DNA from 4 places in the Streptomyces sp. NPDC093065 genome. Region 4 is predicted to be linked to each of the others. Evidence: riboswitches for the same ligand, from Rfam matches in the RefSeq annotation. Region 4 holds a riboswitch; each other region holds the start of a gene.
What was found. A riboswitch is a leader RNA that binds a small molecule or an ion and turns the genes downstream of it on or off. The one in region 4 is predicted to bind cyclic di-AMP.
Positions count from the first base shown of each region.

Region 1: it holds a riboswitch for cyclic di-AMP, as region 4 does, so the genes downstream of both, rpfA (resuscitation-promoting factor protein RpfA) here and ACIQFU_RS03655 (transglycosylase SLT domain-containing protein) in region 4, are expected to answer to the same signal.
Region 2: it holds a riboswitch for cyclic di-AMP, as region 4 does, so the genes downstream of both, ACIQFU_RS29950 (M23 family metallopeptidase) here and ACIQFU_RS03655 (transglycosylase SLT domain-containing protein) in region 4, are expected to answer to the same signal.
Region 3: it holds a riboswitch for cyclic di-AMP, as region 4 does, so the genes downstream of both, ACIQFU_RS10875 (peptidoglycan DD-metalloendopeptidase family protein) here and ACIQFU_RS03655 (transglycosylase SLT domain-containing protein) in region 4, are expected to answer to the same signal.

Region 1 covers NZ_JBIVPJ010000014.1:96,562-99,851, forward strand. Annotated here, with positions in the region: gene eno (phosphopyruvate hydratase) at 1-1,113, opposite strand, end outside; gene rpfA (resuscitation-promoting factor protein RpfA) at 1,344-2,075, opposite strand; cyclic di-AMP (ydaO/yuaA leader) riboswitch at 2,079-2,245, opposite strand; gene ACIQFU_RS23905 (transglycosylase family protein) at 2,429-3,290, opposite strand, start outside.
Region 2 covers NZ_JBIVPJ010000021.1:29,006-32,295, reverse strand. Annotated here, with positions in the region: gene ACIQFU_RS29955 (M16 family metallopeptidase) at 1-1,144, shown strand, start outside; cyclic di-AMP (ydaO/yuaA leader) riboswitch at 1,336-1,500, shown strand; gene ACIQFU_RS29950 (M23 family metallopeptidase) at 1,513-2,277, shown strand; gene ACIQFU_RS29945 (GntR family transcriptional regulator) at 2,409-3,104, shown strand; gene ACIQFU_RS29940 (HPr family phosphocarrier protein) at 3,282-3,290, opposite strand, start outside.
Region 3 covers NZ_JBIVPJ010000005.1:4,637-7,926, forward strand. Annotated here, with positions in the region: gene ACIQFU_RS10865 (DUF6126 family protein) at 1-34, shown strand, start outside; gene ACIQFU_RS10870 (tyrosine-protein phosphatase) at 60-857, opposite strand; cyclic di-AMP (ydaO/yuaA leader) riboswitch at 1,282-1,439, shown strand; gene ACIQFU_RS10875 (peptidoglycan DD-metalloendopeptidase family protein) at 1,444-2,394, shown strand; gene ACIQFU_RS10880 (SGNH/GDSL hydrolase family protein) at 2,629-3,290, shown strand, end outside.
Region 4 covers NZ_JBIVPJ010000002.1:183,871-187,160, reverse strand. Annotated here, with positions in the region: gene ACIQFU_RS03660 (polyprenyl synthetase family protein) at 1-965, opposite strand, end outside; cyclic di-AMP (ydaO/yuaA leader) riboswitch at 1,673-1,828, shown strand; gene ACIQFU_RS03655 (transglycosylase SLT domain-containing protein) at 1,830-2,321, shown strand; gene ACIQFU_RS03650 (HAD family hydrolase) at 2,404-3,213, opposite strand.

The DNA.
Region 1 (3,290 bases), on a different contig from region 4:
GACGTCCTCGGTCTCGCCGGAACGGTGGGACATCATGCACTTGAAGCCGTTGCGCTGGGCCAGCTCGACGGCGTCCAGGGTCTCGGTCAGCGAACCGATCTGGTTGACCTTGACCAGCAGGGCGTTGGCCGAGTTCTCCTCGATGCCGCGGGCCAGGCGCTCGGGGTTGGTGACGAACAGGTCGTCGCCGACGAGCTGCACCTTCTCGCCGAGCTGGGCGGTGATGGTGTTCCAGCCGTCCCAGTCGTCCTCGAACAGCGGGTCCTCGATGGAGACCAGCGGGTACGCCTCGACCAGCTCGGCGTAGTACTCGGTCATCTCGGCGGCGGTGCGGTTCTTGCCCTCGAAGGCGTAGGAGCCGTCCTTGTAGAACTCGGACGCGGCGACGTCGAGCGCGAGGGCGATCTGCTCGCCGGGGGTGTAGCCGGCCTCCTTGATCGCCTCCAGGATGAGGTCGAGGGCCTCGCGGTTGGAGCCGAGGTTCGGGGCGAAGCCGCCCTCGTCGCCGAGGCCGGTGGCCAGACCCTTGTTCTTCAGGACCTTCTTGAGGGTGTGGTAGACCTCGGCGCCCCAGCGCAGGGCCTCGGAGAAGGACTCCGCGCCGATCGGGGCGATCATGAACTCCTGGATGTCCACGTTGGAGTCGGCGTGCGAGCCGCCGTTCAGGATGTTCATCATCGGCACCGGCAGCAGGTGCGCGTTCGGACCGCCCAGGTAGCGGAAGAGCGGCAGGTCGCTGGCCTCGGAGGCGGCGTGGGCGACGGCGAGGGAGACGCCGAGGATGGCGTTGGCGCCGAGCGAGCCCTTGTTGTCGGTGGCGTCCAGGTCGAACATGGCCTGGTCGATCAGACGCTGCTCGGTGGCGTCGTAGCCGACGAGCTCCGGGCCGATCTGCTCGATGACGGCCAGCACGGCCTTCTCGACGCCCTTGCCGAGGTAACGGCTCTGGTCGCCGTCACGGAGTTCGATGGCCTCGAAGGCACCGGTGGAGGCGCCGGACGGAACGGCGGCACGCCCCGTGCTGCCGTCGTCGAGGCCGACCTCGACCTCGACCGTGGGGTTGCCTCGGGAGTCCAGGATTTCCCGGGCTACGACGACGTCGATGGACGGCACGAGCATCTCCTTCTTCAATGTGACGCTTCGGTGTGACGCGCGGGTCCCGCAGGACCGCGGCGGCTCTGCGGGACCGAGCCTAACCGGCTCCGGGCGATCGGCCAGCCGATCGCCCACCCGCTGGACAGAACCGAGAGTAAATTGTTTCCGAACGGAACAAAGGCGGAACATGAAAAGTCCCGCCCCGGTGCGTACGGGGGAACACGCACCGGGGCGGGAGCCGCCGCCGCTTACTTCAGGTGCAGCTGCTGGCCCGGGTAGATCAGGTCGGCGTCGTCGACGATGTCGCCGTTCAGCTTGAACAGCTTCGCCCAGCCGCCCTTGACGTCGTGCTCCTCGGCGATCGAGCTGAGGGTGTCGCCCTTGACGACCTTGTACTCGCCGTCGCCCTTCTCGACCTTCTTGCCGGTCGGGGTGGTGACGGTCTTCTTCTTCTCGGCGGGCTTCTCGGCCTTCGGCTCGGCGGCCGGACGCTCGGAGGAGCGGGAGGCCTTCTGCTCGGTGGAGCGCTCGGCGGTGGAGCCGCTGCTCTGGCTCTGCGAGCTCTCGGAGCTGCCGGAACCGCTGCCCGAGCCGCCACCGGTGTACGCGGCGCCCGACAGGCCGGTGCCGCAGACCGGCCAGGCACCCTTGCCCTGGCCGGCGAGCACCTTCTCGGCGACCTGTATCTGCTGGTCCTTGCTCGCCTGGTCGGCGCTGGAGGCGTACTGCGTACCGCCGTAGGCGGCCCAGGTGGAGGCGGAGAACTGCAGACCGCCGTAGTAACCGTTGCCGGTGTTGATGGACCAGTTGCCGCCGGACTCGCACTGGGCGACGGCGTCCCACTCGGACGCGGTGGCGGCGGAGGCGTTGCCGGCCGCCATCAGCGGGGCGGCGACGGCGGCACCGGTGACGCCGGCGACGGCGATGACACGGGTGGCCTTGGACGGACGACGGTGCTTGCCCTTGCCGGAAAACAGCATGGTTGATCCCCTCACCGACGCCTGCGAGGTGAGCTGTCGGGTTCGGGCCGGTTGAGTTGCCCGGCCGGGTTCCTCGCGGAACTCGGCTTCACCCCTAGCCGCTCCGGCTCAACTGCCCGGTGCGGCACTTACCTTGGGTCCCCCGCTCCTGCCTGCGGCGCTTGACGCGACGACTGTTCCCGTACGGCCGCTGGCAGGATTCGGCGTTGCGGCTGTCGGGGCCCGCGATGGCGAGCGGTCATGACCGTAGACACGCGCTCCGCGGATTTTCAAAGACGATCACGGCTTCTGAGACCTATCTCTCACGAGATCCAAAAGGGACATACAGCCTCTAACCGTGACGCGAACTCCCCCTACTTTTCGCCCGATTCGCCCGTGACCGTGAGCGTCTGACCGGGCAGGATGTGGTCCGGGTCGGCGCCGACGACCGTCGTGTTGTCGGCGTACAGCGTGTGCCATCCGCCGGTGACCTCAAGGGTGTCGGCGATGGCCCAGAGACTGTCGCCGGTGCGGACGACGTAACGACCGACTTCGGCCTCTCCCTCGTCACCGTCGCGCGAGGCGTGCCGCCCCGTCGTCGCGTCCGTACGGCCCTCCTCCGTCGCACCCTCCTCCGCGCTGCCGCCACGGTGCTTGCCCGAGCCGGACGAGCCCTCGACGCCCTGCGGTTCGGCACTGCCGGAGGAGCCGGATTCGGCCGATGCGTCCGGCTTGACGGATTGGTCCGCGCCGCCGCGCGAGTCGCCGGAGGCATCGGAGGAAGCGTCAGACGACGGCGAGGCGGAGGGGGAAGAGGAGGACGAAGGGGACGAAGAGGGCTCTCCGGACGTCGCCTCCGGCGTCTCGGTCGCGCCGGACGAGTCACCAGAGTCGGCCGACTGGGACGAGTCGGGTGATTCGGACGACTTGGGGGTGTCCGTCTTGCCCGAGGTGTCCGAACCCTCCGACGCACCGTCACCGGTCGCGCCCGAGCCGCCGCTCGTGCCCCCCGAGTCGTTGCCCAGGCCGGCGAGCAGACCGCAGGTCGGCCAGGCGGCGATGCCCTGGTCCGCGTGTATCTTCTCGGCGATCCTTATCTGCTGGGAGCGGCTGGCCTGGTCTGCGCTGGGCGCGTAGTCGAGGCCGCCGTACCGCTCCCAGGCCTCCTGGGACAGTTGCAGGCCGCCGTAGTACCCGTTGCCGCTGTTCTGGCTCCAGGCGCCGCCGGTCTCGCAC
Region 2 (3,290 bases), on a different contig from region 4:
GCACTCCGCCGAGGACTTCGCCGCCGAGCTGGAGCGCTGCGGCGCCACCCTGGACGCGCACGCCGACCACCCCGGCGTCCGGCTGAGCCTGGAGGTGCCCGCCTCCCGCCTCGCCAGGGCACTCGGCCTGTTCGCCGACGCCCTCAGGGCGCCCGCGTTCGCGGACGGCGAGGTCGAACGGCTGGTGCGCAACCGGCTCGACGAGATCCCGCACGAGCTGGCCAACCCGGCTCGCCGCGCGGCCAAGGAACTCTCCAAGGAGCTGTTCCCGGCCGACTCCCGCATGTCGCGCCCGCGCCAGGGCACCGAGGAGACGGTCGCGGCCGTCGACGCGGCGGCCGTACGCGCCTTCTACGAGCGGCACGTGCGCCCCGCCACGGCCACCGCCGTGGTCGTCGGCGACCTCACCGGCGTCGACCTCGACGCGCTGCTCGGCGACACCTTGGGCGCGTGGACCGGCTCGGCCGCCGAGCCGCGCCCGGTGCCCCCGGTGACCGCGGACGACCGGGGCCGGGTCGTCATCGTCGACCGTCCCGGCGCCGTCCAGACGCAGCTGCTGATCGGCCGCACCGGCGCCGACCGGCACGACCGCGTCTGGCCCGCGCAGGTGCTCGGCACCTACTGCCTCGGCGGCACCCTCACCTCGCGCCTGGACCGCGTCCTGCGCGAGGAGAAGGGCTACACCTACGGCGTACGGGCGTTCGGCCAGGTCCTGCGTTCCGCGCCGGACGGCACCGGCGCCGCGATGCTCGCCATCAGCGGCTCCGTCGACACCCCCAACACCGGTCCCGCCCTGGACGACCTGTGGACGGTGCTGCGCAAGCTCGCCGCAGAGGGGCTGACCGACGCCGAGCGCGACGTGGCCGTGCAGAACCTGGTGGGCGTGGCGCCGCTCAAGTACGAGACGGCGGCGGCCGTGGCGAGCACACTGGCCGACCAGGTCGAGCAGCACCTGTCCGACGACTTCCAGGCGACGCTCTACCGGCAACTGGCCGCCACGGGCACCGTGGAGGCCACGGCCGCGGTCGTGAACGCCTTCCCGGTGGACCGCCTCGTGACGGTCCTCGTCGGAGACGCGGCGCAGATCAGGGAGCCCGTCGAGGCCCTCGGTATCGGTGAAGTCACCGTGGTGGCCGCCGAGTAGCGGCACACGCGTGTGACGGCCCTGGTGACCGGAGTGTCACCAGGGCCGCCGTTTGTCCGGATTGGGGCAGTGGCTGCCCGTCTGCCCTGTGGCGTGCGCTACAAAAAGCTTGTTGCGTTTGAGGATTGAACGCAGCCGCGCTTAGCGTCTTCCGGGCTGTTCGTCACGCAGTGCGCCGCATCCGCGGCACCGGACAGTCATCGCCGAGTCCCCGTACGGCGCGAGCCAGGGGAGCCGGGGACCCACCGCAGTCCCTGGGGTGAATCGGACGCCCGCGCGCACCGCGAGGGGGCCCGTAGGAGACCTTCCACCTCCGAACCCGTCAGCTAACCCGGTAGGCGAGAGGGAAGGAAAGGACAAGCCTCTACATGGCGTTCACGCGCGCCACCGGGAAGCACCGCCGTACCGGCCGGGTGCACCGCACCACCGCCCGCGCGGCGGGAGTCGCGGCCCTCGCGACCACCGGCGTCGTCGGCTCCCTCGCTGCTCCGGCGCTCGCCGCCGAGCCCGAGGTGGAGCAGAGCGGTCTCACCCCGGTCGTCACCATCGGCGACTCCGTAGCCGACGAGATCGACGCCCAGGCCGTCGCCCAGAAGCAGGCCGCGGTGGACGCCGCCGCCCGCGAGGCGGCCAGGGAAGCGGCCCGCGAGCGGGCGGCCGAGGCGGCCAAGGAGGCGCGCGAGGCCAAGGAGCGCGCCGCGCGGGAGGCGGAGCGCAAGCGTCTCAACACCTTCGTCGCGCCGATCACCGCCTCCTACGTCTCCACCGCGTACCAGGCCGGCAGCTCCCTGTGGTCCTCCGGCAGCCACACCGGCATCGACTTCCACGCCTCCAGCGGCACGACGGTGCACGCGGTCGGCGTCGGCACCGTCGTCGAGGCCGGCTGGGGCGGGGCGTACGGCAACCAGGTCGTGATCAAGATGCACGACGGCACGTACACGCAGTACGGGCATCTGTCGTCCATCGGCGTCTCGGTCGGCGAGTCGGTCGAGCCCGGCCGGCAGATCGGCCTCTCCGGCGCCACCGGCAACGTCACCGGACCCCACCTGCACTTCGAGGCCCGCACCAGCCCCGAGTACGGCTCGGACATGGACCCCGTCGCCTACCTCCGCTCCCACGGCGTGAACGTCTGACCGACGACGGCGTCCGAAAGCCCCGGCTTCCCGAGCCGGGGCTTTTCGCATTTAATATCGCTTGATTGGCCCGGGGTCGCTCAACACGCGTCAATCGTCGACGTTTCACGGGGGTCAAGGGGAGGTCGGTCATGCGTATTCCGGCGCATTCGGTGTGCACGGCGATCCGGGACGACATCGTCGCGGGCGTCCACGGCCGCGGGAGCCGGCTCACCGAGGAAATCCTCGCCCGCCGCTACGGCGTCTCCCGCGTCCCCGTCCGCGAGGCCCTGCGCACGCTGGAGGCCGAGGGTTTCGTGGTGACCCGGCGGCACGCGGGCGCGTGCGTCGCGGAACCGACCGAGCGGGAGGCCGCCGACCTGCTCGAGACCCGTGCGCTCCTGGAGCCGCTCGGCGCCTCCCGGGCCGCCCGGCGACGCACCGAGGCGCACCTCAAGGTGTTGCGCGGCCTGGTCAGGCTGGGACAGGAGCGCGCCGGACGCGGCACCGGCGAGGAACTGCGCTCGCTGGGCGGCTGGTTCCACGAGACCCTCGCCCGGGCCGCCGACAGCCCCTCCCTGACCGCCCTGCTGACCCAGCTCCGCCACAAGATCGCCTGGATGTACGTCGTGGAGGCCCCGGCCGGGCCGGTGGAGTACTGGGCGGAGCGCGGCGCGATCACCGACGCGGTGGCCCGGGGCGACGGGGATCGCGCGCGGGCGCTCATGGCCCTGCACATCGAGCGGTCGGCCTCCGCACACCGGCTGCGCTTTGTTTCCGGCGGCGGGCGGACGGAGCGTGTGAGGAATGCGCAACACCCCGTAAACACGGCGAGCCCGCAGTGGTAATGCAGTTGCCGTACAAAAGGACGGGGAATTGCTGACGGTATTTCCTCTGCGCGGAAACCGGGATTTTTCTCCTGCCGGGAAACAGGACGGACGGGCGGGTGCACCGAAAGCGGGAGAAATGGCGAAAGGCCCGCCGGGCGGTCCCGGCGGGCCTTTCGGTGTTGCCGTCCGGCGGAGTCAGACGGT
Region 3 (3,290 bases), on a different contig from region 4:
CCTCTACCTGCTGTTCGAGGTGGGCGGCAAGTAGAGCCGTCCGCGAGCGGGTGGCTCAGTCAGTCCACCATCCGCTCGCGCAGCCGCTCCCGGGTGCCCGGAGAGAGCCGCAGCCCCTGCTCCAAGTAGGCGTCGACGCCGCCCCACGTGTCCTCGATCGTCTCGAAGGCCGCGGCCAGGTACTCGGCGCGCGCGTCGAACAGGGGGCTGAGCAGCTCCATGACCTCGGGGGAGTAGGCGGAGGCGGCGGAGCCGCTGCGGCGCACCTTGTAGCGCCGGTGCGTGGCGTTCGACTTCAGGTAGTCCTCGACGACGGCCTCGCGCTCGACGCCCAGCGCGAGCAGGGTGACCGCGACCGACAGACCCGCCCGGTCCTTGCCGGCCGCGCAGTGCATCAGCGCGGGGACGCTGTCCTCGGCGAGCGCGTGCAGGACCCGGGAGTGCTCGGCCGTGCGCTCCGTCATGATCAGTCGGTAGGAGCCGACCATCCGGTCGACACCCTTGCCGTCGGCCAGGATGTCCCGCAGCTGGTCGAGGTCTCCGTCGCGGACCATCTTCCAGAACTCGGCGCCGTCGGCCGGGTCGCTCAGCGGCAGATTCACATTGCGCACGCCCGGCAGCTCGACGTCCGGGCCGTCGAGCTTCTGGTCGGCCGCGTTGCGGAAGTCGAAGATCGTGTGCAGGCCCAGCGAGGTCAGGAACGCGGCGTCCTCCCCCGTGGCGTGTGCCAGGTGGCCGCTGCGGAACAGCACCCCCTGTCGCACCCGCCGACCGTCCACGGTCGGCAGTCCGCCCACGTCCCGGAAGTTGCGCACCCCGGTCAGCTCGGGTTCGGTCGACGGGACCTGCTGCGTCACGGGGACTCCTCCCACTCCGCCCCGCCGTCGCTGCTCGCCGGCGGGCACCACTCGACGATACGGCATGACCGATGCGCGAAACCGTTCGAGGAGGGGCATTGTGGGCCGGTAAAGGCATTCTGTCCGAATTGGCGGCTTGGTTATAACTGGCCCTGAAATGGCGGAGGGTGGGAAAGGGGCGCGTGAGCAGCGTCATATCCGTGACCGAGCGTTGTCCGTCATGTTCACGTAATTCGACTGCTTCTCAAGGGCATTCAGAGAAAGCGGTGCGACGGAAATCGACGCAGGGTTACCGGTTGTTCCCGTAAAGGATCAATCGAAACGCCCGTCGCGGGAACCTCTCGCTTGTCCCTGCGCGTCCTGGTCCCTTACGTTCACCACCGATCCGGACGGACGCCTAATCCTGCCGCCGACCGGAGCCCGCACTCATCCACCACCCGTACACGGCAGGAGCGGGGGACCCACAGGTAGAACTGCCTGTTCCGGTTCCCGGAACGGCTTGGGGTAAAGCCGCGTTTCGGCGCGGCCGGGCATCTCCAGCCCGCACCCGACAGCTCACCTCGCAGGCGCCGGAGAGGAATTCGCCATGCCCGCGAAGGGTAAGCACCGCCGTACCAGGGCCATGCGCCTGACCCGCACCATCGCCGTCGCCGGAACCGGTGGCGCCGCGCTCGCACTCCCGCTGATGGGCGCCGCCTCCGCCAACGCCGCCCCCGCGCACTCGGTTTCCGAGCAGGCCGTGCAGTCCATCGCGACGTCGGCCAAGAAGTCCGCCGCCGGCGGTACCGAGAAGAACTCGGATTCCCGGACGTACACCGTGAAGAGCGGTGACTACCTTTCGAAGATCGCCGACGACCAGCACGTCGACGGCGGCTGGAAGAAGCTCTACGCGGACAACCGCGAGGCCGTCGGGTCCGACCCGTCGCTGATCCACCCCGGCCTCGAACTGTCGATCGCCGGCCAGGCCGCCAAGTCGTCGGCGCCGTCCTCCGCGCAGTCGCAGAAGCCCGCCGAGAAGCCCGCCGCCGAGAAGCCGGCCCAGAAGTCGACGGACGCGGCGAAGACCTCCTCGGACGCCTCCGGCTCCTCGGAGTCCTCGAACACCGGCACCCAGTCCACGGGCACCACCAGCGGCTACACCTCCCCCGTCGCGGGCGGCACCGTCGGTACCCCGTACCACCAGTCCGGCAGCATGTGGTCCAGCGGCTACCACACCGGCACCGACTTCGTCGTTCCGACCGGCACCTCGCTGAAGGCCGTCGGCGCGGGCACCGTCGTCTCGGCCGGCTGGGGTGGCGCGTACGGCAACCAGGTCGTCATCAAGCTCGACGAGGGCCACTACGCCCAGTACGCCCACCTCTCCTCGCTCTCCGTCTCCGCCGGTCAGTCGGTGACGGCGGGTCAGCAGGTCGGCCTCTCGGGCGCCACCGGCAACGTGACCGGCCCGCACCTGCACTTCGAGATCCGCACCACGCCGGACTACGGCTCGGACATCGACCCGGTCGCTTTCCTGCGCTCGCACGGCGTCTCCGTCTGACGACCGGCTGACGCAGCCTCCGCGCCCCGAAGGGCGGACCCCGATCCCCGGGTCCGGCCTTCGGTGTGTCCGGAGACCGGTACCTGCGGACCCCGTCGTATTCCGGAATTGACGAACACTTTAGGCGTGGCCTTTCTCACCGCCCGTCAATCCCTTCCTACGGTCGCGTAGGTCACATTCCAAGGTGAATCATGGGCCGACGTGGCAGACGATTCGAAGAGTGACAGCAGAGCAGTGATCGGGTCGTACGTGGCGGTGGGGGACAGCTTCACCGAAGGCGTCGGCGACCCCGGCCCCGACGGGGCGTTCGTCGGCTGGGCCGACCGACTGGCCGTACTGCTCGCGGACCGGCGCCCCGAGGGCGACTTCACGTACACGAACCTCGCCGTGCGCGGCAGGCTCCTCGACCAGATCGTGGCGGAACAGGTCCCGCGGGTCGACGCCCTCGCGCCCGACCTGGTCTCGTTCGTGGCGGGCGGCAACGACATCATCCGGCCCGGCACCGACCCCGACGAGGTCGCCGAGCGGTTCGAGCAGGCGGTGGCCGCGCTGACCGCCGCGGCCGGCACCGTCCTGGTGAGCACGGGCTTCGACACTCGTGGGGTGCCCGTCCTCAAACATCTGCGCGGCAAGATCGCCACGTACAACGGGCACGTCCGTGCCATCGCCGACCGCTACGGCTGCCCGGTGCTCGACCTGTGGTCGCTGCGCAGCGTCCAGGACCGCAGGGCGTGGGACGCCGACCGGCTGCACCTGTCGCCGGAGGGCCACACCCGCGTGGCGCTCCGCGCCGGACAGGCCCTCGGCCTGCGCGTCCCGGCCGACCCGGACCAGCTCTGGCCGCCCCTGCCGCCCCGCGGCACGCTGGACGTGCGGCGCGACGACGTGCACTGGGC
Region 4 (3,290 bases):
GCCTTCGCGTCGCACTCCCGCAGCGGGGCCAGCGCGGCCCGGGCCTCCTCGGCGTAGCGGACGGTGTCCCGGCGCGCCTGCTCCAGGGCGGGGTGGGCGCGCAGCAGACGCAGCGCCTCGGCGTGCCGGGCGTCGTCGCTCAGGTCGGAGTCGAGCAGCTCGCACAGGGCGACGTCCTCGGCGAGCCCCAGCCGGGCCGCCCGCTCGCGCAGCCGCAGTACGGGCAGGGTGGGGATGCCCTCGCGCAGGTCGGTGCCGGGCGTCTTGCCGGACTCGTCGGAGTCGGAGGCGATGTCCAGGACGTCGTCCGCGAGCTGGAAGGCGACGCCGAGCCGCTCGCCGTACTGGGTCAGCACGTCCACCACCGTCTCGTCGGCGCCGGACATCATCGCGCCGAACCGGCAGGAGACCGCCACCAGCGAGCCCGTCTTGCCGCCCAGCACGTCGAGGTAGTGGTCGACCGGGTCGCGGCCGTCCTGCGGTCCCGCCGTCTCCAGGATCTGGCCGGTGACCAGCCGCTCGAACGCGAGGGCCTGGACCCGGACCGCCTCGGGTCCGAGGTCGGCGAGGATCTGGGAGGCACGGGCGAAGAGGAAGTCGCCGGTGAGGACCGCGACCGAGTTGTCCCAGCGGGTGTTCGCGCTGGGCACCCCGCGCCGCACGGCGGCCTCGTCCATCACGTCGTCGTGGTAGAGCGTGGCGAGGTGGGTCAGCTCCACGACCACGGCCGAGGGCACGATGCCCGGGGCGTAGCGGTCGCCGAACTGGGCCGAGAGCATCACCAGCAGCGGCCGGAACCGTTTCCCGCCGGCCCGCACCAGGTGCTGGGCGGCCTCTGTGATGAACGGAACCTCGCTTTTGGTTGCCTCAAGCAACCCTTCCTCGACAGCAACCAATCCGGCCTGGACATCGGCTTCCAGAGCCTGGTCCCGCACGCTCAGCCCGAACGGCCCGACGACGGTCACGAGGGGTCTCCTGTCTGCTGGTGTCTACTGGCGATTACCTGGTTTGTCGATAGGTCGCTGCCACCACTCAAGTCAGCGTATCCGGTCACGTTTCGATCACCGCTAGCGCCCACCGTTACAGGCCGGTCGGTATCAGATCATGAACGGTATGTTTTTGATCAGGTGATATGAGCAGATTTTGACTGATATCGCCGGAGGGGACGAGCCGGACCCCGGGGGGCGAGCGGGCCGGTGGCCACCGTCCAAGATCCCATCACTCCTCCCAACGGCCCGCACTCCGAGAACGTCACCCGATCGACGCCGCGCCCGCACCGGCACCTCACGCCTCCCGCCCCGCCTCCCGGCTTCACCCTCCACCCCCGTTTCCCCTTCCTCTGCGCCCGACACCCGAAGCCGTCCTCACCCGTGGCCGGTTGGCGAACGATTGAGGTTAATGCCCGTTTTGCCGCGCTTGTTGAGGCCAGTGAGTTGACTCACTCCGGTCCACCCGCGGGCAACCTCGCCACAACCTGTGCCCTCCCTTTGCCCCGCAAGCCAGTTGGGGCTTGGTAACCGCAAAGGATCAAGAGCCTCAAACGCCTCAGACCAAGGTCAACAGGCATGTTGGGTGATTCCTGCACTTGTTTCGGACATGTGCTCTCGCATACGTTCCCGGCCTGTCGGGCGGACGCCGAATCCTGCCACCGCCCGGTCGCACAGTCATCCACCCAACAAACTCGCCGGCAGGAGCGGGGGACCCAGGTAAGTCGCCGCACCGGTCACCACCGGAGCGGCTCGGGGTGAAGCCGTACCCGTCAGGGCGCGGCCGGGCACCTCCCCGCCCGAACCCGACAGCTCACCTCGCAGGCGTAAGGAGAGGGACACATGTCTGCCAACGGTCAGAACCGTCACGCCCGTACCGGCCGCCTCGCCCGCAAGCTCACGCTGGCCGGCACCGCCGCCGCGGTGCTCGCACTGCCGCTCGTCGGCGCCGCCACCGCCTCCGCGGCCACCCCGGCCGCCGCCACGACCGCCACCACGGCGGCCACGGCGTACCCGGACAACCTCGACGGCTGGATCCGCGAGTCGCTCGACATCATGGCGCAGCACGGCATCCCCGGGACCTACGAGGGCATTCACCGCAACATCATGCGTGAGTCCTCCGGCAACCCGCTCGCCATCAACAACTGGGACATCAACGCCGTCAACGGCACCCCGTCCAAGGGCCTGCTCCAGGTGATCGACCCGACCTTCCAGGCGTACCACGTGGAGGGCACCTCCTGGGACCCGTACGACCCGGTCGCCAACATCACCGCCGCCTGCAACTACGCGGCCGACCGCTACGGCTCGATGGACAACGTCTTCAGCGCGTACTGAGCCGCACCGGGCACCAAGGCGTCCCGAGCCCCGCTGAGAGGCCGTGGGCCCGGGACGTCCCAAGCCGTGGGCCCGGGACGTCCTAAGAAGTACCGAAGATCCGCTCGAGGACGACGGCCACGCCGTCGTCCTCGTTCGTCGTGGTGACCTCGTCGGCCACCGCCTTGAGTTCGGGGTGGGCGCCGGCCATGGCGACGCCGTGGGCCGCCCACTGGAACATGGGAATGTCGTTGGGCATGTCGCCGAAGGCGATCGTCCGGCGCCGCTGAAGACCCAGGTGCTCGGCGGCCAGCGCCAGGCCGGTCGCCTTGGTGATGCCGCACGGCTGGAGCTCCACCGTGCCGGGCCCCGACATGGTGACCGTCGCGAGGGAACCGACCACCGCACGCGCCGTCGCCGCCAACTCGTCGTCGGTCAGGTCCGGATGGCGCAGCAGCACCTTGCTGATCGGCATGCTCCACAGCTCCTCGCGCCGCTCGACACGCACCGCGGGCAGGGTGGGGTGGGGCATCAGGTAGCCCGGCTCGATGAGCGTCAGCCCGTCGACGCCGTCCTGGTCGACGGCGGCGTACACCTGGCCGACCTCGGCCTCGATCTTGCCGAGCGCGGTCTCGGCCAGCTCCCGGTCCAGGGTGACCGACCACAGCATCCGGTGCGCACCGGCGTCGTACACCTGCGCGCCCTGCCCGCACACCGCGAGCCCCGTGCAGCCGAGGCCGTCGAGCAGGGAGCGCACCCGGGGAGCCGGGCGCCCCGTCACCACCAGGTGCCGCGCACCCGCCCCGGCGACCCGCGCCAGCGCGGCCAGCGACCGTTCGGAGACGGTGTCGTCGCCGCGGAGCAGCGTGCCGTCCAGGTCGGTGGCGACGAGTGAATATGCGGTGCGGTCCATGATCAGAGAATACGGACACCGCACCCGTCCGACTCACCCGCGACCGCTTCCGAACGAGGACGTAGCGAGCGTGTTCG